2 regions of the Paenibacillus sp. Y5S-9 genome follow, and region 2 is predicted to be linked to the other one. Evidence: predicted binding sites of a transcription regulator. Region 2 holds the regulator's gene; the other holds the start of a gene.
The links. The regulator LexA, encoded in region 2, represses DNA repair genes until DNA is damaged. The targets are predictions, from matches to a motif close to CGAACATATGTTCG.
Positions count from the first base shown of each region.

Region 1: V6669_RS16535 (DNA polymerase IV) is a predicted target of LexA. The motif match lies at 8,296-8,309, and genes of this name have one in related genera.

Region 1 covers NZ_CP145887.1:3,748,592-3,764,135, forward strand. The annotation lists gene V6669_RS16495 (phosphotransferase) at 1-306, shown strand, start outside; gene V6669_RS16500 (GNAT family N-acetyltransferase) at 860-1,423, shown strand; gene V6669_RS16505 (TetR/AcrR family transcriptional regulator) at 1,520-2,095, shown strand; gene V6669_RS16510 (NADH:flavin oxidoreductase) at 2,302-3,342, shown strand; partial or broken gene V6669_RS16515 (substrate-binding domain-containing protein) at 3,533-3,964, shown strand; gene V6669_RS16520 (class I SAM-dependent methyltransferase) at 4,030-4,746, shown strand; gene V6669_RS16525 (fructose-1,6-bisphosphatase) at 5,013-6,944, shown strand; gene V6669_RS16530 (chromosome condensation regulator) at 7,136-8,023, shown strand; gene V6669_RS16535 (DNA polymerase IV) at 8,361-9,599, shown strand; gene V6669_RS16540 (YolD-like family protein) at 9,596-9,943, shown strand; gene V6669_RS16545 (hypothetical protein) at 9,945-10,313, shown strand; gene V6669_RS16550 (phosphate/phosphite/phosphonate ABC transporter substrate-binding protein) at 10,771-11,691, shown strand; gene phnC (phosphonate ABC transporter ATP-binding protein) at 11,722-12,489, shown strand; gene phnE (phosphonate ABC transporter, permease protein PhnE) at 12,491-13,282, shown strand; gene phnE (phosphonate ABC transporter, permease protein PhnE) at 13,279-14,118, shown strand; gene V6669_RS16570 (tyrosine-protein phosphatase) at 14,166-15,170, shown strand; gene V6669_RS16575 (GntR family transcriptional regulator) at 15,327-15,544, shown strand, end outside.
Region 2 covers NZ_CP145887.1:4,035,289-4,050,832, forward strand. The annotation lists gene rnz (ribonuclease Z) at 1-422, opposite strand, end outside; gene metH (methionine synthase) at 500-3,940, opposite strand; gene V6669_RS17775 (cupin domain-containing protein) at 4,120-4,665, shown strand; gene V6669_RS17780 (GntR family transcriptional regulator) at 4,762-5,436, opposite strand; gene V6669_RS17785 (extracellular solute-binding protein) at 5,539-7,173, opposite strand; gene V6669_RS17790 (carbohydrate ABC transporter permease) at 7,230-8,102, opposite strand; gene V6669_RS17795 (ABC transporter permease subunit) at 8,115-9,077, opposite strand; gene V6669_RS17800 (HAD family hydrolase) at 9,635-10,426, opposite strand; gene V6669_RS17805 (hypothetical protein) at 10,455-10,964, opposite strand; gene V6669_RS17810 (DUF896 domain-containing protein) at 11,090-11,299, opposite strand; gene V6669_RS17815 (LysM peptidoglycan-binding domain-containing protein) at 11,395-11,772, opposite strand; gene lexA (transcriptional repressor LexA) at 12,079-12,705, shown strand; gene V6669_RS17825 (aldehyde dehydrogenase) at 12,812-14,113, opposite strand; gene V6669_RS17830 (hypothetical protein) at 15,507-15,544, shown strand, end outside.

The DNA of each region.
Region 1 (15,544 bases), 290 kb from region 2:
ACTCCTCAACCTATAGATTTTTCGAATTGTGGCTATGGCTTTTATTTATTTGATATGGCTGAAACATTTTTGCATCTTTCATCAGATAATAGGAAAGTATTTATTTCATCGTATAGCAAAGTAAATCAACTGGAAGAGAATTATGTCGAGTTATTAGAAGCATTTTTTATTTGGTCAATCATTAGGACTTTCGCATTCCATTCTCTAAATCCAAATGAACAACAACCCTTAGCGGCAAATTTTCCATCAGTTATTGAAAACTATTTTAGGAAATATCTTAAAGGAGAAAATTTTTTGTTAAACTAAGGGGCAGGTTAGTGTAATTTCCCGTTTGAGATAACGTTATAATATAAACAGAGTTTAAGACATGAATACAATAATGGAGGGGTAGGATTGAACAAGTATGTGTTACATATAGTTGCAAGTGTAATTTGCATATTGTTACCTGCTGTTGGTCTCTTATATGTTTTGTGGGATAGCCACCAACCCAAAATAGGACCTGTAGGAGACGGAAAACCGAATTATCCTTCAATATCTCAATGGATATCCATTGGCTCTTCTTTTATTCTTGGAGTAGTTAATTTACCTCTTTCCATAATTCGATATAGACAAAAGACTAAAGAAGATATTAATAGTTAATGCTTATTACGCTGACGGGCAGGATAGATGAATTTTGTGAATATACGCCAGGTATGCGAACGATAAAAACATAAACTTTTAAGATTAAAGACATGCTACAGTCTTCAGAATCGCAGAATTCGTCAAAGGAAGTATAAAAGAACTAGGCAGTAGAGTGCCTATCGTCAGGCAAGAGAAGGGTGATCACGATAAATCTGAATTAAAGCTGGAGGCGAATGAAATGCTGGAATTAGAGTTTACGACTATAGAGGAGTGGGATGAAGCATTGTGGGCGCGGATGGAGCGAATCTATAATGAGGCTTTTCAAAGCGGTGCTAAGACAAAAGCGATTCTGCGCAGTATGCTGGACCGGAAAATTGGTTATTTACACACGGGCGTGCATCATGGTGAAGTGGTTGCGATGGCTGTTACTGGACTGGAGGGGAAGGCTGCAGACCGCATTCTGATCATCGATTACCTCGCGGTTGAACAGAAGCTGCGCGGGTTGGGCATAGGGACCTGGATGCTGGAGCAGCTCAGAGCCTGGGCGTTAAGGGAACACCGGATCAAAGGTATGATTATCGAGGCGGAGTTCGGGACAACGGAGGCTCATCAGGAACGCATTCAGTTCTGGCAACGCAACGGGTTCATCCTAACCTCCTATGTCCATCAATATAGAATGGTGCCAGAGCCGTATCAGGCAATGATGCTGCCAATGGATACAAGTACGCAAGTGCCTGATGATGGTGAAGCACTGTTTCGTTATATCAATGCTTTTCACAAGGTTGCTTACCGGAAGAGTTAGACCGCATTCAATGGACCTGCAGGAAATTACCGTAGAGATTAGGATGAAAAATGATCAATTCTTGACTGCATGGTCAATAACTGATACATTAATCCCATGAGCAGACCAAGAGAATTTGATGTCGATCGTGTATTACACCAGTCTATGGAAGTATTCTGGAATCAAGGCTTCAAAGCAACTTCTTATGAGGACCTTACGCGTACTACAGGAGTCAAAAAGCAAAGTTTGTACTGTGTTTTTAAAGACAAGCGATCGTTGTTCCTGAAGGCGCTGGCACTTTACCGTGAACAGGTTATAGCGAAACTGAAAGAGATTGAAACCCTGGATTCGTCTCCCGTTGATAAACTGGATACCTTACGATATTCCCTTTTAGACGATGAAACTAGCTGCCAAGGGTGTCTAATTGTGAATGCATCACTCGAATTCGGAACAGATGACGAGCAGGTCACACGCGAAGCTGAGCTCATGGCAGAAGAGATTCAACTAATATTAGAGAAGATCATAAGTAGTGGCCAGAAACAACAGTTAATTTCCAACCGGTATACGAGTATGGAGCTTGCATCTTATCTAAATAACACCATCCTTGGTGTGAGAGTTATGGAGAAATCTGGTTCATCCCGTGAACAGATCGAGACGGTTCTGCGTACTTCATTTGGCATGATCATGTCTTGATCTTTTTTTTGTGAAATTCTTGACTACGAAGTCAAAAATAATTGAAGTCGGATTAATACACCACGAAACCTTGAAGGAGGTGGGGCTTTTCGATAAAGATCGTGTATTGATTCAATTTGAAAGTAACGTCTAGTTGTTAACCAGGCTGGTTGCTGTTTAACATCTCCTAGGTCAATTTATATAAAACGAAATATGTGGAGGTTATTATGAATTATTCTCAATCCGTAGAAGCATTGTTCCAACCTATAGAGTTAGGTCACTTGAAGTTATCCAATCGGATCGTGATGGCGCCAATGACGCGTCAATTTTCTCCGGACGGTATCCCGGGTTCGAATGTTGCGGGCTATTACCGCCGTAGAGCAGAGAACGCAGTAGGGCTGATTGTGACGGAAGGGACAATAATTAATCATCCGGATGCATCCAATCAAGCCAATGTGCCGCACTTTTATGGCGAAGCTGCAATGAATGGTTGGGCACATGTTGTATCTGAAGTACATGAAGCTGGCGGTCGAATTATTCCACAGATCTGGCATATGGGAGCCAAAGGTCATGTTAATGATTATTCGGAAGCTGAGATTGCTACAATCGTTCAGGAATTCGCAAAAGCAGCCTCAGAAGCGAAACGCGTTGGGTTTGATGGTGTTGAAATCCATGGAGCACACGGCTATCTGATCGACCAATTCCTGTATGAGAAAACCAACTCTCGTACGGATCGTTATGGTGGAGATATGATGGCTCGCACACGTTTTGCAGTTGAAGTGATTGAGGCTTGCCGTAAAGTAGTGGGATCGGAATTCCCTATTGTACTGCGTTTATCTCAGTGGAAGACAGATGATTATCAGGCTAAATTGGCTGAAACACCGGAATTACTGGAGCAGCTTCTCGCACCGTTGGTTCAAGCTGGAGTCGATATCTTCCACTGTTCCACACGCCGTTTCTGGGAGCCGGAATTCGAAGGGTCTGATCTGAATTTTGCTGGTTGGACCAAAAAACTGACTGGTAAACCGACAATCACTGTTGGATCGATTGGTCTTGATGGTGACTTTACAAGTCTGTTCACAGAAGGTAAAGGCGCAGGTAACGTTGGTATCGAGGGATTGGTACAACGACTTCAGAATGATGAGTTTGATCTGGTTGCTGTAGGCCGTGCTCTTCTAGTCGACCCTGAATGGGCTAAGAAAATTCAAGAAGGACGTACTGATGATCTGGTTCCATTCACAAGAGAGGCGATGACTGTACTTACTTAATTGTAGTTATAATCATTAGGAATATGTATTAATCAAACACACCTTCAAGAGAATGAAACCTTGTCGTAAGATAGGGGAAATCATCTTGGAGGTGTGTTTGTAATGGCAACCAGAGTGAGTTATCCGGTAGAATTAAAGATGAAAGCCATAGAAATGAGACTGGCAGAGGTTTCAGTTTCGGAATTGAGAATTGCTGGAAGAACATTTCCGATTGTTAACTGCTCCAGATCACCCACTCGCCAAACGAACTGTGCTGCAATTGGAAGATTCTCATGATGAAGTGTTCCTGACAAATGAGAAGGGTTGTCCATATCGAACGAAGTTTGATCGATCATTTGAGAAAGAGGGCATTGATAGCATTACATACTTAGAGTTTCAAAGTGCTGAAGCCATTAAACAATGTGCAATCTCAGGAATCGGTATTGCTTTTCTTCCTGAGATCGTCGCGAAATCTGAAGCTGAACGTGGAGAACTTGTTGTCCTCCCATGGCAAATTCCGGACTTGCAGGTAGATACACAGATGTTGTGGCATAAAGACAAGTCGCTTTCACCAATCATGTTATCTTTCATAGAAGCAACCAGGGAAGTTATTGGTTCACTGAATGAGACTAAAACTGTATAGTTTATGTATGAGGCATCAAACTGTTGAGCACAGTAAACGTTGTTGAAAGTGGGGAGACAATATATATGATTCCATTAGTATATGACCAGATTAACCATTGGGGAAAAGATGATGAATTTTTCCTTGCATTGTTAAAGAGATTAAAAGTAGAATTCATAGCTGACCTGGGCTGTGGAACAGGAAGATGGACTACTCATCTTGTTCAGTGCGGTTATAAAATTACCGCTATAGATCCCAATGAAGAAGCGATTGAAATAGCGCGAAGTAAAGATAATTCTGGAAATGTGAATTGGATTATAGGTGATAGTGCGGATTTACAAACCAATACCTATGATGCGGTAATTATGACAGCCAATGTTGCACAGGTATTTCTTACAGGTGATAGTTGGAAGCGGGTAATCTCGGACGTATTCCGATCCCTAAAAAATGGGGGTCACTTTATTTTTGATACAAGAAACCCTTTGGTAAAAGTATGGGAAGAATGGGAGAAGGACAAAACTCCTGACTTAGCTAAAGATAGACTAAACGGAGATCCTTTAGAAATCTATACAGAATATGAAGGGTTTGAGGGAGATATTTACACTTTCTACGAAATGGTAAAAAATACAAAAACAGATGAAGTGTTAGTTCATGAAAAAATGCAGCTGAGGTTTCGAAATCAAGAAGAATTTGATGAGTCGCTGAAACAAATAGGTTTCTCAAAAATTGAAACATATGGTGATTGGGAGTTTAAAGAAGCAAATTCTGAGAATAGATCGTTTATTTTTCATTGTGTAAAATAGCAGTTAGTTAAAAAATGTCGAGGGACAAAAACATGATCCCATTGAAAGTCGCTATTTTAGCGGCTTTTTTATTTTTACAAACATTGTTTCGTTCAAAATCCATTCAATGAAATTTGTTCATATATGATGAACTGGAGTATGATGGGGGAAGGCGATGCTGATAATTACCATATAATCAATGCCAAGTATAGAGTAATTTTATGTAGGTCTAAAGCTTTTGGACCCGGCTATACAACACCATACTTCCTTGAAGGGGGACATCTGTTTTGGATGAGCAGTTTCTAGATTTATTGGCCGAGAAATATGATACGGAAGAAAAAATCATAACAGAGATCATCAACCTTGAAGCGATCTCCAATCTCCCGAAGGGAACCGAGCATTTTGTCAGTGATTTGCATGGGGAGTTCCAGGCTTTTCAGCATGTACTAAGAAACGGTTCGGGTACCGTCAAAGAGAAAATCAAAGAATTATTCCGGAAGGTTTGGACGGATCAAGAAATCAATGATTTTGCGGCATTGGTTTATTACCCGGAAGAAAAAATACAGCTGGTTATAGGGGAACTGAGCAATAAACAGGCTTTGAACCAGTGGTATAGACTAACAATTGAACACATGCTTAAGCTTATTTCTTATGCCTCTTCAAAATATACGCGCTCGAAATTGCGTAAAGCTCTGCCGGAGCAATATGTATATATTGTAGAAGAGCTTTTATACAAGACGGATTCTACCAACAATAAGGATCCTTATTACGAGGAAATATATCGGCAAATTATATCCTTGGGCCAGGCGGACAATCTCATTATCGGCCTTGCTTATACGACTCAACGCCTGGTGGTTGACCATCTTCATGTAGTTGGAGATATCTATGACCGGGGGCCGTACCCCGATAAAATTATGGATACACTGATCAACTACCATTCTGTAGACATTCAGTGGGGTAACCATGATGTCCTCTGGATTGGAGCCTACGCGGGTTCTCTGGCCTGCCTTGCGAATATTATTCGGATCTGCGCCAGATACGACAATCTGGATATCATCGAAGATGTATACGGAATCAATCTGCGCCCACTGCTAAACCTGGCGGAGAAATACTATGAGGACAATCCATCTTTCAGACCTAAGCTACAGGCTGGTCATAACCTAACGGAGCAGGAAATTCTGCAGATCACGAAAATTCACCAAGCCATTGCCATGATTCAGTTTAAACTTGAAATCCCGATTATCAAGAGACGCCCATCCTTTAATATGTCTGAAAGACTTTTGCTGGAGCAGATTGATTACGACAAAAATGAAATCAAAATCTGCGGTAAAACATACCTGCTGGAAAACACCTGTTTTGCAACCATAAATCCGCAGAAGCCTGAACAATTGCTGGAGGAAGAACGCCAGGTGATGGAAAAGCTGCTGTTTTCCGTTCAGCATTCCGAAAAGATGGCCAGACATATGAATTTTCTTATGAAAAAGGGTAGCCTTTATTTAAAATACAACGGGAATTTGTTAATCCACGGCTGTATTCCTTTGGATGAAGAAGGAAATATGGAAGAAATGCAGATTGAAGACAAGACATATGCCGGCCGTCAATTGCTTGATGTTTTTGAGGATTATTTACGTTACGCCTTTGCACATCCGGAAGAGACAGAAGATCTGGCGACGGATATGGTATGGTACATCTGGACAGGGGAATGTTCCTCGCTCTTTGGAAAGAGAGAAATGACCACTTTTGAACGGTACTTTATCCAAGATAAAGAAGCACATAAGGAGAGAAAGAACCCTTACTACCATTTACGTGAAAATGAAGAGATCACTCGAAAAATTTTGCAGGAGTTTGATTTGAATCCAGATCATGGACATGTCATTAACGGTCATACGCCAGTCAAAGAAAGTCGTGGAGAGAGCCCTGTTAAAGCAAACGGAAAAATGATCGTGATTGACGGCGGTTTTTCCAAAGCCTATCAGTCCACAACGGGCATTGCCGGATATACCTTGCTGTACAATTCTTTTGGCATGCAGCTCGTCGCCCATCAGAAATTTAATTCAAAAGAAGATGTGTTATGTAACGGAACAGACGTGTTATCTCTAAAAAGATTGGTGGACAAAGAACTGGAGCGGAAGCTGGTGAGGGAAACCAATGTCGGGGAGAAGCTGCTGCGGAAAATCTCAAACTTGAAGGATCTATTAGAATATCGCTACATGAAATGAAACGATTGCTAAAAATACACACCTGGATCAACCGTTTGAGTGCATTTGAAGTAAACGCTCGTATTGGGCAGGGAAGTAAGAATCCCCTGCCTGTGCGAGCCTTTCTTTTGTTAAAGTGCGATTTAACAACAAACTTTATGACTTACAGTTGAACTAAACGAGGATTTTCAATTGGCGGAGAGGAGGAAGTTATGGGCTACAATTCACGGAAGGAAGCAGTGTTTGAGACGAAACGGTTCCGTAACTGTACCATAGCGGCCGGTCGTCGTCATACCGTTGCTCTTAAATCTGACGGAACAGTAATAGCTGTGGGTGATAATAAATATGGTCAATGTAAGGTAAGCGATTGGGGCGATATCGTCGCAGTTGCAGCGGGTAATGTTCATATGGCTACGAATACCGGTAATGCCCATACCGTTGGTCTTAAATCTGATGGGACTGTAACAGCTGTAGGTTGGAATAAGCATGACCAATGTAATGTAAGCGAATGGCGCGATATTGTAACCGTTTCGGCAGGTTGGTGCCATACGGTTGGGGTTAAATCAGATGGCACCGTGGTTGCGGTGGGGCGAAATAATGAAGGGGAATGCAACGTGAGCAGCTGGCATGATATTGTATCGGTCACGACGGGTGACTGGCATACAGTCGGCCTAAAAATAGACGGAATGGTAACAGCCGTTGGTAACAATAAGTATAACCAATGTAGCGTAAACGACTGGGGCGACATATTAGCTGTTTCGGCGGGGTATCTTCATACTGTTGGGCTTAGATGGGATGGCACGGTAGTGGCTGTGGGTAGAAATAATGAAGGTGAATGCGACGTAAGCGGTTGGCGCGATATTGTAGCAGTTGCAGCGGGGAGTTATCATACCGTTGGTCTTAAGTCTGACGGGACGATGGTTGCTGTAGGTTCGAATAAACATCACCAATGTGATGTAAGTGGCTTGCACGAAATTAGAGCTATCTCGGCGGGGTGTGTCCATACGATTGGACTGAAATCGGATGGTACGATGGTTGCTGTGGGTGATAATGATTATGGACAATGTGATGTAAGTGGATGGAGTAGCATCCAACAATAAAATACTAAGAAAGCAGCAGCTGATGCCGACTGCTTTTATTATTTGTCTCGGGACAAGAACATGGTCCAATTGAAGTCGCTAATTTAGCGGCTTTTTGTGCATTGGCTTTTGAATAGCATCCTTAATTACATATGCAAGTATTTTTAAGTCAGGAGAATGAAAACTGTGGTTACAGGTGGGAGTTCAAATGATGGAGAAGCTGGTGTGTCTTAGTATGATTTGAATCCATCACTTCGTCGTATGCCTAATATAAATATTTACCTCTTGCATAAAGAACGTATGTTCGGTTTATAATATACAAACATACGTTCTTAAATGTACAGGAGTGATTTCAGTGTTGACTAAGCAACGAACCATTATGCTCATTGATATGCAGAGCTTTTATGCTTCAGTTGAAAAGGCAAAAATGCCTCAATACAAAAATAGACCATTAGCTGTCGCTGGAGACCCAGCAAGACGTTCTGGAATTATTCTTGCTGCTTGTCCACTAGCCAAAGCGAAGGGTGTATCTACCGCCGAACCACTTTGGCAGTCTCTTCAGAAGTGCCCTGAACTGATCATTGTGAGACCACACATGCAAGAATACATCGAAGTATCCACTCAAATCATGTCCATTATTGAGGAGTTCACCGATCTGGTCGAACCGTACAGTATAGACGAATTATTCGCTGATTTTACAGGGTCCATGCATCTATTCGGTAATGATCCAGTCGATTTGGCCAAGCAAATTCAAGACAAAATCTATAATGAAACAGGCGTTTACGCGAGAGCTGGCATTGGTGAAAACAAAATCATCAGTAAATTGTGCTGCGATATGATCGCTAAAAAAGCAGAGGGGGGCATTTTCCATCTAAAGAAAGAGGAGTTACACCTCCATATTGGAGATAAGCCCATCCGTGATATGTGGGGGATTGGCTCAAGAATGGAAAAACATCTGTGGAAGATGGGCATCCGAACCATTAGAGACCTGGCGAATACGCCTCTTTCCAAATTAAGAAGTAAGTGGGGTGTTAATGGAGAAGTCATCTGGCGAGTTGCAAATGGACTCGACAATTCACCGGTAACCGTCAACACACACAGTACACAAAAGGATATCGGAAACGGAATGACCCTGCCTAGAGATTTCATAGAGGCTTGGGAGATCGAAGTAGTTATCCTCGATATCTGTACAGAAGTGTGCAGAAGAGCCCGTAAAAAGGGACTGATGGGTAGCGTCATATCCGTAAGTGTGTCTGGAGCGGATTTTGACCACCCCACTGGTTTTCACAGACAGGTTAAACTGTCTGATCCTACAAACATAACCGTTGATGTATGCAAGATAGCCAAACGCATATTTCATCAACACTGGGATGGGCAACCTGTGCGCCGTGTAGGCGTATCCCTGTCTCAATTATCCAACGCGGATACATATCAACTATCTTTTTTTGATGATCAAGAGCAGAAACGGGCCATTGATCAGGTGATGGACGACATTAAGGATCGATTTGGCGACATTTCCATTCTACGAGCGAGCTCCATTACGGCTGCGGGTCAAGCGATCGATCGAGCATCTAAAATTGGGGGGCATTATAAATGAGCAAAAAACTGGAGGCCAATGGATTATGGGAATCGAGCCGCATGATGCTTCCACAACATAAAGAACGAATTATACAGCATCGTACTCAAATTCATTATCAAGCGAAACCACTGATCCATGAAGATGAGTGGGAGATTATTACTCAGAATATAGATATGTCGCTCAATTATACATTGCAAGCCACCTTTGAAATATTTACTGAGTCAGGCAATCGGTATATACACGGGATCGTTACTTCAGTCAGTACCTTTGGAAAGAAAATCAAAATTGAAATGGAGAATGGATTTGAATGGGTCGATTTTGATCAATTGGTCGCTGTAAAACTTGAAGAAGGAGGCGTGTAAAGTGCGACAGACTTTTGAGGAACTTTCACTCGTGAAGAGGGTGGTAGAGCTCCCTTATCTTTTAGGTGCTCTGGAGGTAGATAAGCATAAAATATACGCTTCAAACTTTAAGATGAAATCTGTGTATGTTGACTACTTGGACGGTACCCAAAAGAAAATTGCTTTAGAAATGTACAAATCGAAACAAATGCTAAAGGAACATCATATTAAAATCATAGATGAAGTGAGATCCGAACTGAGTTTAACGGTAGATTATTCGGTGAGAGGTTACATTCATAAAATGACATTATTATGGAGCAAAGTGAAAGTGGATGTAACCTTAATGCTAACCGAACATATGAACGTTGATATTACTGAATTGCCCACATGAACATGGAGTTCAAGCAGAATAAGGTATATAACCACATCCGGTGGATATAATGCATTTAAAACCATTGTTTTCTTCTCCCAAATGGGTAAACCGACCTTTGAAGTTGAAGGGTCGGTATTTTTTGTCTCTATGTCATAGAAAATATATGTTGAGTTTCTGAAAAGTCTGTAGATGAAAATAAAGAATAAAATAAATAAAAATCTGTCGGCGAAGAGCAAGAACATATTCCCTTTGAAGTCGCTATATTAGCGGCTTTTTTGTTTATCTATACAAGTTTCGTGTCCCGAGCCAAGGAGAAAAACTTGTACCGATTGCCGAAATTGACAAAACATAGACCGATAAATGTTTTACAAATTCGGTGATTCACCAAATCACTCTTCTTACATTCAACTTGTATCCTACTTGTGTACCAGATAATCCGGTATGGAAGCAACCAAATTTCAGGAGGGTATACATTGTGAAAAATAGTAAACGTAAAGGTCCTCAAAGCTTGATCCTCTCGCTTGTATTTATGCTTGTCATCCTGTCTGGATGCGGGGCATCGGCAAGTTCAAGCTCCAGTGAAGGCGGAATGCCAGAAGTAATCCGAATCGGTATTATGCCAAGTGAAGAGGGCGAGATGAACCGTTCTCAGGAACAGCTTGCAACAGACATTACTGAAGCAACCGGCATTCCTGCGGAAATTTTTGTAGCAGAAGATTATAACATGGTTATCGAAGCCCTGCGTGCAGGCAAAATTGAAGTTGGACTGATCGGGCCGTTTGGTTACATCATCGCTACGGAAAGAGCCAATGCCCAACTGCTTGTCCGTTCCGAAAGTGATCAACAATCAAATACGGTAATCCTTGTCCGTAACGACTCCCCATATCAAAGTGTAGAAGACCTTAAAGGAAAAGACTTTTTGTTTGCCGATCCGGCATCAACATCAGGCAATCTGTACCCACGTGCCACATTAATGAAAGAACTTGGTCTTTCCAATAAGGAACTGGATTCCTTTTTCGGCAGTGTAGCGTTCTCCGGTGGACATGACAAATCACTGCTTGCACTGGCAAACGGTAATGCAGATGGGATTGGGACGTCAAGTCTCATGGTGCCGATGATGGCAGAATCAGGACTTATTAAAGAGGAAGATTTCCGCGTGATTGCCGAATCCGATCCGATCGTCGGTGGAGCTCCACTGCTTTATCGTCAAGATTTGCCAGAGGAATTGGTTACACAGCTACGTGATCTTATGCTAGATTACGATACGAAAAATCCTAAATTCCTGGAAAGTGTCGGCGCAGCCCGTTTTGTAGAAGGCAGTGACAGTGACTTTGATCCAATCCGGGAAGTCGCCAAAGCACTGGATATGTCCCCTGAGGAACTGCTGAAGAAGTAGGATTCAAACTTGCGAGGAGGAGGAATTAAAATGACACTTTTACAGGTGGAAGGGTTGTCCAAGGTATATCCTGACGGAACAAAAGCACTTGATAACTTGAACCTAACAATTAATGCTGGAGAATTCGTTGTTGTCATTGGACCGAGCGGAGCCGGGAAAAGCACATTGCTGCGCAGCCTGAACCGAATGATTGAGCCGACAAACGGAAAGATTCAGTTTAAAGGCAATGAAACTATGGGCATCAAGGGTAAAAAGCTCCGTGAACTTCGCCGCCATATGGGCATGATCTTTCAGGGGTATAACCTGGTCACCCGCGTGTCCGTTCTTAATAACGTGCTGCATGGACGATTAGGCTACATGAATCCGCTGAAAGGGGCACTGGGTCTTTACTCAAAAGCAGATACAGAAGCCGCCAAGCTTATGCTTCATCGTGTTGGTTTACATGAGCAGATGTATAAGAGGGCAGATGAACTCAGTGGAGGTCAGCAGCAGAGAGTGGGTATTGCACGTGCACTTTCTCAAAAGCCGGACCTGATATTAGCAGATGAACCCATAGCCAGTCTCGACCCTGCTTCCTCTGAGACGATTATGCATTATTTATATACGATCTGCAAAGAGGAAGGCATTGCCTGCCTGTGCAATCTGCATCAGGTAGATATCGCGAAGAAATACGCAACCCGTATCATCGGTATCCATAAAGGGTCCAAGGTGTTTGACGGGACACCGGATGAACTGACGGAAGATATAATCCGTCTCATTTACAACCAGACCAATCCCAAAGTGAAGGAGACAGCCTGACATGAATGCGGCTCAGTTACAATCTGCCCGAAAAATGAAACGTACACAGACGATATTGTTTTTTATCGTGCTGTTGGCTCTCATTATCTGGTCTTCCATCGGCGCAGAGTTTTCATTTGGAGCTTTGTTGGCAGGGGTAGGAGAGAGCTTCCGATTTATCTTTTTTGATTTTCTTCCACCTGATTTATCTTCACTTTCCCAACTCATTGAACCTGCCATGCAGACCCTTTATATGAGTGTGGTGGCGATGGTCATCGGGTCGGTTGTAGCAGGGATGTTATCCTTTTTAGCCGCGGCCACGACAAGCCCTCACCCTTACCTTCAGGTATTTGTTCGTGCGGCTACATCGTTGTTTCGTAACATTCCGGTAATTATCTGGACGATTCTGCTTGTTGCAGCGTTTGGACTGGGGGCTGTAGTCGGTACGATGTCGCTGATCCTGATCTCAATTGGTATGTTAACTCGTTCCTTTGCCGAGGTGCTTGAAGAAATTGACATGGGACAGGTAGAAGCGGTTCGAGCTGCTGGCGGGAGTTATTTACAAGTGTTGTCCCAAGCCGTGTTTCCACAATTCTTACCCGGGTTTATCGGTTGGAGCTTGTACAACTTCGAAATCAACGTACGCGCTTCTACAATTGTAGGGATGGTTGGAGGCGGTGGTCTCGGATTTATTTTACAATCCAAATTGAAGTTATTTCAGTATCAGGAAGCCAGCATGGCCGTGTTGCTTGTGCTCGTTATCGTTCTTGTTGTGGAAATGATCACCAATCGCGTAAGGGAGCGAATCATATGAGTATGCGAATGAACGAAGCGAAGCCATCTTTTACGCTGTATACTTCCATACCAGAGCCACCCAAGCCAAAAAGAAACAAGCTGTTCGTGATCGGACTGCCGCTTATTGCTGTACTTTTTGTGTTCAGTCTCGTTCAGCTGCAGTTCGACTATTCTAAGATGGCCCAAGGCTTTACGAAACTCGGCGGTTACATGGGAACCATGTTTCCACCTGATTTCTCGGCCTGGCGCCATGTCCTGCTCGCTGCTGTAGAATCATTGCAAGTTGCCATTCTTGGATCGGTGCTGGGTATCGTCGTAGCGTTCTTTCTCTCCTTTTTGGCTGCAAGCAATTTGACGCCTCATCGGTTCGTCGCTTGGATCATTCGAAGCGCCGCTTCCTTGCTTCGTGCGATTCCCACAATCGTGTGGGCCCTTATCTTTATCGTGTCTGTTGGTCTTGGACCGCTTCCCGGAGTGCTTGCGATTGCTGTCTCTGCCGCAGGCATGCTTGTCAAAGTATTTGCCCAGTCACTGGAGGAAATCGACAAGGGGGTACTCGAAGCGATGCAGTCTACGGGTGCCAGCTGGCTGCAGATTGTCATGCAAGGTATTTTGCCTACCGTGAAGACAGCCTTTATTGCCTGGTGCGTGCTCCAGCTGGAAGGCGGTATTGCCGAATCCACTATTCTCGGTGCGGTTGGCGCGGGAGGTATTGGATATGAGATGACTCATGCCATGAAATCCTATAACTTTGCGGCTGCTTTGTTTGTCGGATTGGTCGTTTTCGTCATGGTATTCAGCGTGGAGTTCGTGGCAAACCGATACAAAATGAAGCTAAAAACACGTCAAAACTAATTCATTCATATTCATAACGATGAATATCACTTTGAGGAGGAATATCAATGTCAACATCTAATTCACTTTTGAAACAAGGCCCTCTGGTACAGGCTAGGTATAACGATAATAACGGGATTACGTTAGCCTGGAATATGGAAGAGAACATAGAGGCGGAGGCAGTTTACCACTCTGTTCTACCGGAATTGATTGAATCCAACAGCACACTGCTTGATGTACAAATCGACCCGGCAGGAGCAGTATTTACGAGAACGGTGTCTCCAGGCCGAAACTATTATCATGTGAAGTTCACGAATGGATCGATATCAACCATTAACGATCGCATGATTTACACCGATGGAGTAATTAATTTCCGTGATATGGGCGGTTATCTCACAGAAGATGGTCGTACGACTCGATGGGGAATGCTGCTGCGGTCTGCTGATCTGCATGAGCTTAGTGAGCAGGACCTGCATACGGCCACTGCACTCGGTATTGACTGGATATGTGATCTGCGCAGTGATTTTGAAGTAGCTAGCCGTCCAAGCCCAGCCATTGGCCATGCGATCAACACGAATATTCCCTTTATGGCGGAAGCAAGTCCTGAAGAAATGCAGAAGATCGGACATGATCTGCATGCAGGCTACAAAGCCATGATCTTAAATACGGACAAATGTGCACTTATCCTAAATGAACTATTAAAAGAAGAGCGGGATACCTCCTTGTTCCATTGTGCAGCCGGCAAAGACCGGACCGGAGTCGTATGTGCAGTGATTCTTCTCACCTTGGGTGTGCCGCAAAATGTAGTTATTGAAGATTATGAACTGACGAATCTCGCAGTGGAGGGACTCATGCAGCGCTTCCTCTCCGGAAGCAACAAGGATTATCAAAAATACATGGATCAAATGCCTGAATTTAAGGGAGCGATTCCGGAAATGATGAAAGCGGCCTTTATCCAAGCGGCACTTGAAGCAATCGAAGAGAACTACGGTTCTTTTGATCAGTATCTTAAAGAGGGACTGGGCATTAGTGCCGAGCAAAGGACAGCTCTTCAAAACAAATATCTGGTTTAAAAAAATGGAGTCCAGAAACTGGGATACAGTGTTGGACTCCTTCTTGTCTTGGTCTGGTTGCGTAACTTCTCCTAAGACTGGTAATATAGGATGAAATGTGTAGATCTCATTAAAATTCAAATGAAGTCCTCATCAATGAGAGAAAGGGATTATGATATGAACAAAATATCGCTTGTCGATACAGCATACATGATGCTTCGTGAGCGAATGGTTTGCGGTGAATTAATGCCCGAAACCCTGCTTTCAGAGAACGAATTGGCGGAGGAGTATCAGATGAGCCGTACACCAATCCGTCATGCCATTGCTCGCCTTGAATCAGAAGGTTATGTGACTTCTCTCAAAAATCGTGGTGTATTGGTCAAGGATGTAGGGGG
Region 2 (15,544 bases):
CGATGCTCAAGCAAAGCAGCTTCCACGATAAAACTGTCATCCTCGAACAGGACGCCGCCCGTATGTTCCACGATATTCAAATCATAGTTCACCCGGGATTGGCTAAGCTCCATTGTTGTACTGATCATTCGTTCCGTACCTGGCGGACCATATACGGTTAATGGTGTGGTGCCACCTTGATAGGCTCTGCTCGATAGCAGACCTGGAAGTCCAAATACATGATCACCATGCAGGTGAGTAATGAATATTTTCTCCAATTTGCTCAGTTTAAGCGGCGAACTTAAAATCTGGTGCTGCGTTCCTTCCCCGCAGTCAAACAACCACAAAGCTCTGCGCTCATCCAACATGCGTAGCCCAATGGAAGTTACATTCCGTTGAAGCGTAGGTACACCAGCATTAGTTCCCAGGAAATATAGTTCCATTCTGGATCGCACCTCTTTCTGTTGCCAGCAAAAAACCTCCGACAATGCGGAGGGCTTTGCCTGACACTCTACTGAATTTATGCCTTCTCTACATTAAAATACTTGGCTTGCGGATGGCTGAATACCATCGCTGATACGGAAGCTTCAGGTTCCATCATGAAACCTTCCGTCAATTCCACACCGATATCCTCAGGCTGAAGCAACTTGAAAAGCGGCCCTTGGTCTTCCAGATCCGGACAAGCCGGATATCCAAAGGATACCCTGATCCCTTGATAACGTGCACCGTGACGTTGCTTCATGGTCATCTGCGCAGAATCCGGGAATCCCCATATATCTCTCATCATATGATGCACACGCTCAGCTAATCCCTCTGCTACTTCGAGCGCTACGGATTGCAGAGCATGCGAGCGAAGGTAATCCCCTTGATCTTTCCATGCCGTGGATAGTTCACGCACGCCGTGTCCGGCCGTAACAACCATAAAACCAACGTAATCCATTTGACCGGATTCAACAGGTTTCAGGAAGTCGGACAGGCACAGGAATGGCTCGACTTTTTGACGTGGGAACGTAAATGTATGCAAAATATTACTCGTGTCCTTTGGATCATAGATAATAATGCTGTTACCACTGGACTGTGCCGGGAAGAAACGATACATGGCATGTGCCTGAATAATCCCGTCACGAACAGCCTCTTGCATAATATCGTCCACGACTGCTTTCAGGTCTGTAGCCTTCTTGTCACCTGAAGCAAGCAGTTGTTCTACTGATCCGCGCAACCCCAGATGATGTCCAAGCAACATCTGCATGTTCACGTATGGCAGGATATGTGATAATGGGTAGTTACGCATCGTATGCCGCTCCAGATCAGGCGGGACAAGAACCGGATGATCTACAGCAATATCCGAACGCTCCACTCGTGTAAGCTCTGGAAGAGCCTGAACAGCTACAGCACCTGAAGCATCAGCTTCTTTCTCAGCTTCCATCTCCAGTTGCATCGCTTCACGTGAAACGGGATTCATCAATTTGTTCGCCAGATCCAGACCGTCCATCGCGTCTTTAGCGTATACAACCATTCCGTTATATTCAGGACGAATACGATTTTTGGTGAATTTACGTGTTAGCGCCGCTCCACCAACCATAATAGGTACATCAATACCTGCTGTTCGCAAATCCTGAGCGGTCAGAATCATCTGCTGCGCTGATTTTACCAATAGCCCCGAGAGGCCAATCGCATCGACTTTTTCTTCTCGGTACGCCTCAATGATACGTTCTGGTGGTACTTTTATACCCAAATTAATGATCCGGTAACCGTTATTGGACAGGATGATTTCAACCAGGTTTTTACCGATGTCATGCACATCGCCCTTGACCGTAGCCAGAATGATCTTGCCTTTAACCGAAGTCTCGTTCTTCTCCATGAATTGCTCCAGATATGCTACAGAAGCCTTCATAACCTCCGCACTCTGCAACACCTCAGCTACAATTAACTCATTGTTGTTAAAGAGACGACCTACTTCCTCCATACCCCGCATCAGTGGACCGTTAATCACTTGAAGTGCTGTGTATTTGGCAAGTGCCTGTTCGAGATCTGGCAGCAATCCTTCTTTACTTCCTTCTACTACATATGAAGCGAGACGCTCTTCTAATGAAAGGTTCGAGATTTTTTCCTTCTTCTCAACCTTTTTGTTACGGAACGCCGCTACGAACGCCGCCAGTGTGTCATCATTCGTGTTATATAAAAGCTCTTCCGAGAGCCTGCGCTCTTCTTCTGGAATGGACGCATAACGCTCCAGTTTCTCTGTGTTCACGATGGCATAGTCGAGACCTGCTTTGGTACATTCATACAAGAACACAGAGTTCAGCACTTCACGACCTGCTTCAGGCAGTCCGAATGAAATGTTACTGATACCGAGTATCGTATGACATTCAGGCATCGCTTCCTTAATAACTCTTATACCTTCAATGGTTTCTTTGGCTGAACCGATGTACTGTTCATCTCCGGTACCAACCGGGAACACCAACGTATCAAAAATCAGGTCTTCTGGTTTGAGTCCATATTTGTTCACTAGCAAATCGTAAGAGCGCTTGGCTACGTCAAGCTTGTCTTCCCGACTAATCGCCTGACCTCGTTCGTCAATCGTTCCGACAACAACCGCACCACCATATTTATGAAGCAACGGCGTAATCAGCTCAAATTTCTCTTCGCCATCCTCAAGGTTAATGGAGTTAATTATCGCTTTACCTTGTGAGTACTGAAGGGCCAGATCAATTACTGAAGCATCCGTCGTATCAATCATGAGAGGAACCTTAACTTTTTTCACAACCAGTTCAAGGAACTTCACCATGTCTTCAGACTCTTCACGGTCCGGATCTTGTACACACACGTCAACAATGTGCGCTCCATTTTTCACTTGGGCACGAGCAATTTCCGAAGCTTCTTCATATTTGCCTTCTACAATGAGTCGTTTGAATTTCCGTGATCCCAGCACGTTCGTACGCTCACCAACCATGTATGGACGATTGTCCTGTTCAATGTAGATTGGTTCTATACCAGACAATGCAGGTGGATGTGTTCCGTTCATTTCTCTTGGGGGGTACTGGGCAAGTTTATCGCGCATTGCCCGAATATGTGCAGGGGTTGTCCCGCAACATCCACCAGCAATATTCAACCAGCCCTGTTCGGCAAAAGCACCAATCTTCTGAGCAAGCGAGTCTGGTGACTCATGGTAATTACCGTTCTCATCCGGAAGACCCGCGTTCGGGTAACAACTAACGGCAACCGATGCCATTCCAGAAAGCGAGCGAATGTGATCACGCATGAACTCAGGACCCGTAGCACAGTTTAGTCCTACCGAAATTGGGTTAAGGTGTTCTAAGGATATATAAAAGGATTCGATGTTCTGACCCGCAAGGGTCGTACCCATCGGTTCTATCGTTCCTGATATCATCAGGGGCAGTGTAACGCCACTCTGTTCAAAGGCCTGCTGAATTCCAATGCTGCCTGCTTTTACATTGAGGGTATCCTGTGAGGTTTCGAGTAGTAGCGCATCAACGCCTCCCTCTATTAAAGCAAGCGCTTGCTCCAAATAACTGTCGATAAGTTCCTGGAACGTTACTCCCCCAGTTACAGACAGTGTTTTGGTTGTTGGTCCCATCGCACCTACCACATAACGTGGAGATTCAGGTGTGGAGAAACGATCAACCGCAGCTTTCGCAATTCTGGCTGCTTCCAGGTTGATCTCACGTGCCCGATCCTGAATATCGTATTCAGCAAGCACGACGGATGTGGCACCAAATGTATTGGTTTCAATTAAATCAGCGCCAGCCTCCAGATATTCTTCATGAATGCGCTGGATCAGCTCTGGACGAGTAAGCACTAACATTTCATTACATCCATCCAAATCTTCGCCGCCAAAATCTTCGCCAGTCAGATCAACTTGTTGAATCATGGTCCCCATTGCACCGTCGAGGATTAATATTCGTTGTTTTAATGCATCGTGTAGACTAATCTTATCCAATATCTTCACCCCCGCAAAACGTTAAATCTTAGTTTAACAGAAACTAACTTAATGTGAAAGATCGGGTTTGGTCCCGAAAGATGGCGGGTTTGCACGAATATGAACGGAATTTGAGAATCGACAAAAACAAAGCAATCCGATATAATTCAATTAAACCAAGTGGAAAAGAGGGAAAGAACATGGCTGAAATTGTTATCCGAAATACGAACGAACGCATCACTGGTGACGAAAATGTTCGAAATTTCTTGAACAAATACGAAGTATTATATGAGAAGTGGGACGCATCCAAACTGAACACTGATCTGCAAAATAACTTTGGATTAACTGATGAACAGAAAACTGAGGTTTTGGAAACTTACGATTATGAAATCAGAGATTTGGCTGCACGTCGTGGATACCAGATCTGGGATGTCATCACGCTGTCCGAACAAACACCAGATATCGAAGAAAAGCTGGCCAAGTTCGAAGAGATCCACACCCACGCTGAAGATGAGATTCGTGCAATTGTCGCTGGTAAAGGAATCTTTGTTATCAAAGCTACTGATGATGTGGGCTACTTTAATGTAGAACTGTCTCCTGGAGACGTTATCTCTGTACCTGAGAATACACCGCACTTCTTCACTTTAATGGAGAATAAACAAATTATTGCTGTACGTCTGTTCATCGAAAAAGATGGCTGGATTGCAGATCCATACCCTGATCCTACTTTTATCAAACAAGCCTAACACTCTCGTGTTACAACTTGCTTAACCAAAACCCCTGTTCAATTGAACAGGGGTTTTCGCATATGCATATGGAGAGTATTATACAGCATCGTTGCATTATATAAAATAATGCGGGTATTTCGCCTTAATCGATTCCTGTTCAATAACAACTAGTCTAAGATGAGCTTCCATCACCTGAACAGCTTGCTCAGTCTGCCGCTCTGTGATAAGCCGATAAATCTCTTTGTGCTGGGAAATAATGACCTCCAGGTTGGAGTCCTCCGCAAGACGTAATAAACGCAACCGATTAAACGGAATATTCAGTTGTTGCAACATTTTCCATGTTCTCAGCTTACCCGTGCCCTGGAACAAAATCTGATGAAACTCTTCATCCAGTTCAAAAAGCCGATAGAAATTGTTTTTTCCTATACAGACTTCCTGCATTGCAATGTTGGTTTCAAGTCGAAATCTGAACTCTTCAGGAAAAGAAACACAAGCCAAAGTCACGATTTCCTTCTCCATCTTCTCCCGCATAAACCTGCCTTCTTCCACATGCTCCAGATTAATATGAGAGACGATCGTTCCACTCTGGGGAATAATGTCCAGCAGTTCTTCTTCAGCAAGCTTCATGAATGCTTCTCTAACGGGTGTTCTGCTCACCTGCAGTTCATCTGCAATCTCTTTCTCTGAAATCTTGGTACCCGGCTTAAGTTCCAGGTGAAGAATTCGTTCTTTTAACAGGTTATATGAATATGCCCGGGTCGAGCCTCTAATTTTTTGATTAAGTGACATGCATAGACCTCTTTCTATCAGCCGTATTCATTCATCTTAGCACAAATTACCGTTCCACTTATATATCGGTGTGAAACGGTAATCTGGCCAACATCCACTATATTATTGCTTGTTTTCTTTGTAGGCTTTGTACGTATCATTTGCCAGCTTCAGATAATTAGATAATCCTTGACTCTCCAGCTCTTTGGCAAATGTATCGAATTCGGACAAGTTCCGCTCACCCAAGATAAATTTAAGTGTATTTTGATCAGAGTAGTCTTTCAATGGTGTACTCAGAAGCGTCACCCGTTCACGGTCCTCAGAAGAGTATGGAATTGGTGGTTCTGCCGGGATCACTTCCTTGGTATCCTTCATGTCTTGTTGGAATTTCAACTCTTCTTCACTAAACATCGATTGCAACAGATCTGTAGTACCACCGTAGGCAAATACTCCACCAGAGAAACCAAAGTCAATACGCAGATCCTTCGTGCCTTTAGGATTCAAGCCATTGTAGTTCACATCTTCTACCAATTTACGTTTTCCGCCCTCTTTGGTAAATGTTTCGCCTTCAACGCCCCATTTGGCAAACTCTTGACCCTCATCACTGTAGTATAACCAATCCACAAATTGCATAATAGCTTTGAAGTTTTCGTTTTTTTGAATTTTCCCGGATATCATAACACCGTTTTCAAGTCTGGAGCCGGACATTAATTGCCCTTTTGGTCCACCAGGTACTGTAATCTTTGCAACTGAGTATTTATCTTCTCCCAGCGTTTTGTCCATATCATTTCGGTGCAGCACCACCGTTTGGGAATTACCATTAATCATGAATGATTTGCCGGATACAAATTTCTGTACAGCCTGATCATCATCCTGTGTAAAGCTCTCCTTATCGAGCAGCCCTTCGGATACCAATTTGTTAAAATACGTTAGCATCTCTTTGTATTCTGGTGTTGTAGCCGTGTACACAAATTCATCCTGATCTTCCTTATACGTCAATCCGTTACCAAAACCCCATCCAGCCTTGGTACCAAAGCCAGTAGCAGCGATGTTCAACGTACTATTAAATTGGAATCGGTCCGAAAACGGAATGGAATCCGGGTAAATCTCTTTTAGTTTTTTGGCTGCATCATACAATTCGTCCCATGTGGTTGGAATCGCGATGTTATTTTCTTCAAAAACATCCGTTCTTACGAGTAGTGTGTAATCTGGCCATACTTCTTCATGCAGACCCGGGAGTACATAGTACTTCCCATCTTCCTGTCGAAGTCCTTCAAGTTCATCTTCTAGACCCCATTTTTCCACTTTATCCTTGAAGTTTGGCATCAAATCAATATAATCGCTAATTGGCAAGATCGCACCGGAGGACACAAATGCAGCCTCTTCACCAGGGTACGTTTTAGGAATAACCAGAGGTGCATCACCGGAGCTAATCAACAGAGATCTCTTCTGAGGGTAATCACTCATCGGTACAATCGTTGGCTCAAGCGTAACACCCGTCAGTTCGGTAATTTTATTAAAAAGTAACCAGTCTTTTTTATATGGATAACTAGGTTGATCACTATAGAGTATGGAGAGATTAAATGGCTCGGTCGCCTTGAATGTATCCCCTACATTGTACGTCTCCATCGCTGCCTTGGTTTGAACTTCTGTGACGTCACCTCCAGCTCCGGTACCGCTGCTACATGCTGCCAGAACAACGGTCATCATTGATGCCAACACCATTTTACCAACAAACTTACGTGGCTTTTGATTCATTTAGGTTATCCCCCTGAATTTGGTTTAGGTTGACCTTGCCATAGAACTGCTACGTATTACTGTTTAACAGACCCTAACATGATACCGGTTACAAAGTATCTTTGGACAAATGGATAGATGGTGAGTATCGGCAAGATGGTTAATACCATCGTTACTGACTTAATATTGGCAGCAATCTGTGTCAGGTTATCAGCTGAGGTTGCACCGGCAGACGCCCCGCTTGTCGCTCCGGCAATCATATTGCGCAAATAAATGGTGACCGGGAACAGTTCTTTTTTGTCCAAATACAGAAAGGCTGGGAACCAGGAATTCCAATGACCTACTGCGTAGAACAGCACCATGGTTGCCATAACTGCTTTACTAAGCGGCAATATAATGCGTAACAAGATCCCGTATGTGTTCAAACCGTCAATGGAGGCAGCTTCCTCCAGTTCTTCAGGCATATTTTCAAAAAATGACTTCATGATCAGCATGTTGTATATGCTAATTGCGCCAGGAACAACAAGTGCCCACATGGTGTTGTTGAACCCAAGAGAATTAATCAACACATAGTTTGGAATCAATCCACCACTGAAGAACATGGTGAATACGGCAAACATCGTCAGAAACTTGCGACCCATCAACCTCTTTTTGGATAGGGCATATGCAAAAATGGTCGTCATGAACATGGAGATTAACGTACCTACTACAGTGTAGATAATCGTATTTTTATAATTCGTCCAGAACATGCTGTCACGTGAGATGGTTTTGTATGTCTCCACATTGAATCCTCTTGGGAACAGACTAACCTTGCCCGAATTAATATAGGACTCACTACTGAAGGATTGTGCCACGACATTTAAAAATGGATAGAGCGTTATAAATACCACGAACAGCAGAAAGATGACGTTGAATACTTTAAATACCTTATAAGATCTGGATTCCTGCATGATGCTCCTCCTTTACCATAAGCTTCTTTGTGTCAGTCTGCGTGAGATGGCATTTACGGAGAACACCAGAATCAGACCGATCAGCGATTCGAACAAGCCAATTGCGGTAGCATAACTGAAGTTACTGGATTCCAGTCCGACCCGATACAGGTAAGTGGAGATCACATCAGATGTCTCGTAGATCAGCGGATTGTACAAGAGTAAGATTTTTTCAAATCCAACAGCCAGGAAATTACCCATGTTCAAAATCAATAACGTCACAATCGTGGGCAAGATCCCTGGTATCGTTACATGAATCGTTTGCTTCCATCGATTGGCACCATCGATACGCGCAGCTTCATACAAAGAATCATCAATGGTTGTCAGTGCAGCCAGATACAGAATCGCTCCCCAACCCATACCCTGCCATACCTCAGAAGTGATATAGATTGTTCTGAACCACTCAGCCCGCTGCATAAAAGGAATATTGTCTCCGGTGAAGAAAGCCACCAGTCCATTAATGGAACCATTCACTGCTGTCAGCTGCAGGATCATACCCGCAACGATAACGATGGACAGAAAATGAGGCAGATAAGACGCGGTCTGTACAAACTTTTTGAATCGTTTACTCTTCACTTCGTTAAGCATCAAGGCAAAAATGATTGGAACCGGGAATGTAAAGAGCAACGCAAGTCCGCCTAACATCAGCGTATTACCAAATACTCTCCAGAAGGTAGGGTCCTCAATGAACATTTTGAAGTATCTTAATCCAACCCACGTTTCTCCAAATATACTTCCCCCTGGAACAAAACGTCTGAACGCAATCACATTACCAATCATCGGCCCATATTTAAAAATAAGGAGATAGATGATGGGAAGGATTAATAGTGAATACAACTGCCAGTCTTTGCGAAACAAGGTTGCTGCCGTTCGTAATCTGCTTTCTTTACGTAAAGATGTCATGGTTAACGTTGTTTTAGCGGTTTCCGACTCCATGTGTTTTCACTCCGATCCAGGACTTGATAAGTAAGAGTAATTCATGTACAACTCCCATCGTTTCTCCTCTTGTAGAAGACAACCAATCCTTCAACTTCACCCCCACTACGAAATAGACAATTGCCAAATGTAAGCGATATCAATTTGATGTATTATGTAGACTCACACAATCCAAGGTGCTTCACATCATTAATTAGCACTTACTAAGTGGTGTGATCTCCAAATCAAAAGAAGCTTTTTCAAAATATTAAGCGCTTACAATCAATATAAAATAATTAGCAATAACTCCCTGCTTCCATTTTAATGAAGTAAGTCAAAAAGAAATTGCTTTAGGACAATCTAAATACTAGTCATACTAGTATGTTAGTTATATTCTAATCCAGCATCCCCCTAATTTCAATAACTTTTAGTAAAAAAAAATGGAGATCTCTTTTAACAAGGTAATTTAGTCAACAAGCTCAAATAAAAAAACATTGGTAACTTCAAGAACGACATTATCGTTCATTGAAGCTTCCAATGTTTCAGGGTGCTGAGGAAAGATGTTATAGCTGATCTGCTTAGAAATTAGCAATAAGCTGATTTAATTCCGATAAATGCGTTATTTCATGGTCTGGCGCATACGTTTCATTGTTGGTCTTATGCTCACGGTTAATCCATACGGATTGGATGCCAGATGATAAAGCACCACGAATATCAGTCGTTAACTTGTCTCCAACCATCATGCTCTCTTCGGGTTTAACACCCAGTTTATTCAAAGCATGTTCAAATATCGACGGATCTGGTTTTCCTTTTCCGAAGTTACCCGAGATAATAATCTCATCAAAGAAAGGAGTCAATTCAGGTACACCATCCAACTTCTCTTGTTGCAAAGCAGGACAACCGTTCGTTAACAACAACAGTTTGTACTTTCCTTGTAACTGGCGCAAGGTATCCATCGTTTCTTCGTATACATGTGGTCTGGATCTCCGTTCTACTCCAAACTGTGCGGCCAGTTGTTCAGCAAGATCTTCCCGATCTATACCCAACTTCAACAAGCCACGACGCCAGGATTCTTTACGGTAAACTGGAGCAAGCTGTTCCAACTGACGGAACTCAGGTTGATCCCCACCAGTAAAGTTAGCCCAAAGGCCTTCAAACGGATTGATTCCAATCATTTTGGTAAAAGGAAAGGTTTCATATGATTCATACAGTCCACGTGCCTCATTACGAACAGCTTCTTCAAGTTCTTCTGGTTTAACCCCAGTCTCTTTCGCTGCGATTAGACAAGTCTCATGAAAAGCTTCTCGAACACTACGCTCATCCCATAATAAAGTATCATCTAGGTCGAACAAAATCGCTTTTAACGCCATTCCGATCATCTACCCCTTTATGCAATAATTACTTTTCGACGGTTTCCACGGTGATTTGGTGTGCTTTTGCAAACTTCAGCAAACGTTCTGCAATCGCATCTGTATCGTAACGGTTCAATAACTTGGTAAACACCCATCTTTTTCCGCGACTGTTATGTTCGATAACAACTGTACCTGGTTCAATTCTGAATTTGACAATATCGTCAACCCCGATTGAACGTTCACGATTACCCTTCGTCGTTATAATCCGATTACTGCTAATCTTGATGTATGGACGGCGAAGCATGAAGATGACTGCCAAAAATACGTAAAGCAGCATCGTCACCCAGTCCCAGGTTGTCATCGGAGCTTGCACAAGGAACGTGCTCATAAACAGATACAAAAAGGCGAGACCGATCAAAAATATAGGGAACAACAGGCTGCGTCCCTTAAAGACTTCTTCACCTGGTGTACCTGTGATTGGTTGACCACTTTTTTTGCGTTGCTGATTTAACTGCTTGGAATTTTTCTTAACCGTTCTCTCGAACGAACGCGACATGAGAATCCCCCTTATGTGTCTTTGTATCGGCTTACATAATTGCAAACCAACATTTCCCCCTATAAATTGCACACTCAAAATAACAGGAAGAAACCTAAATATCATAATGATATCATTAGGTTTCGTTAGTGTTTGAGTTTGCCTTGGTGGCCTTTGTCATTCTCATCATCAACAATCTCAATGGTATCCAGTTGTTGTCTGAAATTGCTGCGAATATTACTCAAATAAATCTCTCTTAGCTCGGCACGTTCAGCAAGTTCTTCCTCCGACAATCCAGTGGACTTTTGCTTACGAGCCAATTCGTTAATGCGTGCTACCAGACTATCTATATCCAAGCTTGTCCCCTCCAAAAATACAAAGTCATATTAACTTTGCCATGATAAAGGCAGCTTGTCAAGCTGACACGCGTTAACACTCATTGATGTGCATTTTATTCTGCAAATTGCGGTAGAGCTAGTACTTGTCCCACTTGGATGGAAGTTGTATGAAGTTGATTCACTTTCTTAATTGCTTCTATATAAATACGTGTATCCATATTCGTCGGTTTATGTTCCAAAGAAATACTCCATAATGTTTCCCCTTGTGAAACGGCTATCTTTCCTCCAGGTAGAACATCATTCTCATTGCCAGCAAATACAGTTAAAACAGTGCTGCATCCAATAAATATAATCAAAGAAGTAATGGCTACCTTTAACATCCATGAAGAAATCTTGAAACGTGCTAAAACCTTCTTGTAGTTCCCTATGTTAGACTTCACCAGTTCCGAATTCATTGGTTCATAAATGCTTTGATAAGTAGAATATCTCATTAAATACCCGCCTCCAAACGTTTGTTCCTATCTGTTGAAATCAATATAACACGAACACTTGTTTTGTTCAATAGATTTTTAGAACAATTGTTCGCTTCTTTTTTGAAGGAGAAATATCTTAATGAAGTTCTTTTGCAAAGCATTTGCAAAGTATTTGCAGTATTATGCTCTGCCTTTTGGACAAATTCGGTTCTAAAAGTTAAAAAATACTGATTTAATGCCATTTTATTTAGAACTTATGTTTGTACGAACGGAGGTTCTATGTTATAATTTTCCCAAACGTTACTAAAATGGGGTTGATACGGTATGTCGAAGATATCCAGCAGGCAGCAGGCTATTCTGGAGTTTATACGAAATGAAGTCCGGTTGAAGGGGTATCCTCCTTCCGTACGGGAAATTGGTGAAGCTGTTGGACTGGCTTCCAGCTCAACAGTACATGGACATTTGGATCGTTTGGAGAAAAAAGGTTTGATCCGACGCGACCCTACCAAGCCAAGAGCCATTGAGCTTTTGAGCCAGGAAGAATCTGAGCATTCTCATCAATTTGCTCATAGCGTTGCACGTATTCCTGTCGTTGGTAAGGTTACAGCCGGGGTTCCAATCACTGCAACCGAGAACATTGAAGACTATTTCCCTCTTCCGACACATTATGTAGGCGAACAGAAAGTGTTTATGCTTTCGGTAGTCGGAGATAGTATGGTGGAAGCTGGAATCGTTAACGGAGATTACGTTATTGTCCGTCAACAGCAAACTGCTGATAACGGTGATATCGTTGTTGCAATGACTGAAGACGATGAAGCTACAGTGAAAACGTTCTATAAAGAGAAAGATCACATTCGCCTTCAACCGGAGAATGCGACCTTCGAACCTTTACGTTTGAAACACGTTAGTATTCTGGGTAAAGTCATTGGCCTTTTCCGAGATATTCATTAATATTTAACATGAGCAACAAAACTAGATGTAATGAAATACGAAAGAGGTTGTCCTGATCAACAGGACAACCTCTTTTTTTTCATGTTTATGTTATTTTAACGGCTAATTATTCACTGCGTTTCAGAACACTCTTGTGGTGCGAGAACACATCAAAGCTCTGTTGCCCGTGATATGAGCCCATACCGCTCTCTCCTACACCACCAAACGGGAGATAATGTGATGTCATATGAGAAAGTGTGTCATTAATACATCCCCCACCGAAGGATACTTGATTCAGAACCTGTTCCTGCAGTTGCTCATCCTGTGTGAAGAGATATAACGCCAATGGTTTTGGCCGGCGAACAATCTCATCCAGCATAGGGTTCAAGTCACTGTACGTAAATACAGGAAGAATCGGACCGAAGATCTCTTCTTGCATTACAGCTGATTCCCAGTTCACATCTCCAAGTACAGTCGGCTCAATCAGCAACTGCTCACGTACAGATCGTCCACCTATCAGCGTTTTGCCATCTGTGAGGAATTTCGATAACCGATCAAAGTTACGAGCATTGACAATATGCGGGAAATCAGTGTTCTGTAACACATCATCTCCAAATTTATCTTTGATCTCTGCACCAATCAGATTGATCAATTCATCATGAACTTGTTCATGTACAAGCAAATAATCCGGAGCAACGCAAGTTTGGCCTGCATTCAGGAACTTACCACGAACAATACGCTGAGCCACCAGCTTCAGATCTGCATCGCTATGGACAATAGCAGGACTTTTACCGCCCAACTCAAGAGTTACAGGAGTCAAGTGCTCCGCAGCTGCCTTCATAACAATGCGACCAACACCTGTGCTTCCTGTGAAGAAAATATAATCAAACTTCTCTTTCAACAATGCTGTGCTGGCCTCGACTTCCCCTTCCATAACGGCGATATACTCCTGAGGGAAGATCTCCTGAATCAGATCATACGTTAGACGAGATACGGCTGGTGTTAATTCAGAAGGCTTGATAACTGCACAGTTACCGGCTGCAATTGCTCCAATCAGTGGACCGAAGGCCAATTGGAAAGGATAGTTCCAAGGTGCAATAATAAGCGCCACTCCGTATGGTTCAGGGTAAATGGTGCTCACCCCATCCGGCATAGCCGGATTGGTTGGGACTTGTTTAGGTGAAGCCCATTCCTGCAGGTGTTCTAATGCAAAATCCAGTTCACCCAAAACAATACGAATCTCTGAACCGTAAGCTTCCGCCTCTGATTTGTTCAAATCTGCCCGAAGTGCATCTTGAATCCGTTGCTGATACTTTTCAATTCCTTTTCTAAGCTGTTTAAGCGCATTAGTCCGATACTCGATATTTTTAGTTTGTCCTGTATAAAAAAATGTACGTTGTTCTGTCACTAATTGTTTTGCTTGATCCATATTAACATCTCCAATTAATTATTTAAAATTAAATTGCTCAAAATTTAATTAAAGTATACCTCTTCTATATGAAACTTTCAACATACAAATGAAACATCCATTTGTATATATTGGACGATGGTTGGAATTTTGAAAGAATGAATGATAGTACTTGCTACTATGTCGTGGCTATTAGAATTTCTAAGGAAGTTTGATTTAAATCTTTTGTTTCAGACAGTTTAATGCACTGTAAGAAAGAATTTTATTTTCAGTTTCTTTTTCATAGGTTACTAAATAAATGACAATCGTTTTGCGCTAAAACAAACATGAAGTGATACAATTCATCAGATGGGAGAGGTTTAGTTATCATACAAAAATACTCCCCTTTCATTAATGAAAAGAGAGTTTTACGGTTTGCCATTATCTAAATCGAACGAACATGTTTTTTTATACAAATGTAAATCTTGCTTACAGATAAAAACAGAAGTGTTATCTGAGCTGATGAGGAATACTCTAAGGGATTTTTAGGATATATTTGTAATGAATTTACTTTTAAGATAATCTTGTCCTTAAACGTCTACACTATAACAGCGAGCAGATTTTAATCCAACAACTACTCCTGCGAGCGGCCTTGAAAGAAAGGGTTAAATAATATCAAATCAACTGTACTACTTCTATTATAAGAGTCATCTAGTATCTCACTGATCCGCTGCATTTCATGATCGTCCAAATCTTTTTAGATTGGATATATTCTTAATTAGTTGGAAGAATTTTTGGAAGATACGTTAGTAGACCTGTAGGGTGTGAAATACAAATCACAACGTAATATATGTCATAATTTACATTTAATTATATGGTATTTTTAGAAAGTATAGTTCTTTTAATCCAAACATACTTTAACTAATCAAATATCCAGTAATTAAGGAGCCATGTATAGCTCCTATTTTTGTGTCCTGGATTCGTACTGCTTTCGGAAGTATCTACCGCCCGTAATCTTAATGGATAACACGATATATCCTTCTACTGGGGCGCCATAATCAATGAGTTCCTCAGGATCCACTTGAATTCCTGCAGATGGATACGCGTACCTGAGTTAAGGCTGCTGTGAGGAAGTCTATATTTGCGGATAATGTCTGATAGTATAATTGATCAATCACCTAAATCTATTATTTTACAATTGGATTTTTTAAAAGAACTTATTTTAATCAATTCAATAAACAGGGCATTCCAAAATAATAATTAAAAACCCAACATTTTACAATATTATTATTTACAAACAACAATTACATATGGTATATTTATCCATGGTTGGCCAACCTATTTATGCGAGAGCTCTTCGATACTTTTAATTTCAAATAATAACTTAAAACAGAATCTTACTCTATTGGTTCTAGTATATTTGGGAGGTTTGAAAATGAAAAGATTAAGAAAATTCTCTATTTCTGTTATGGC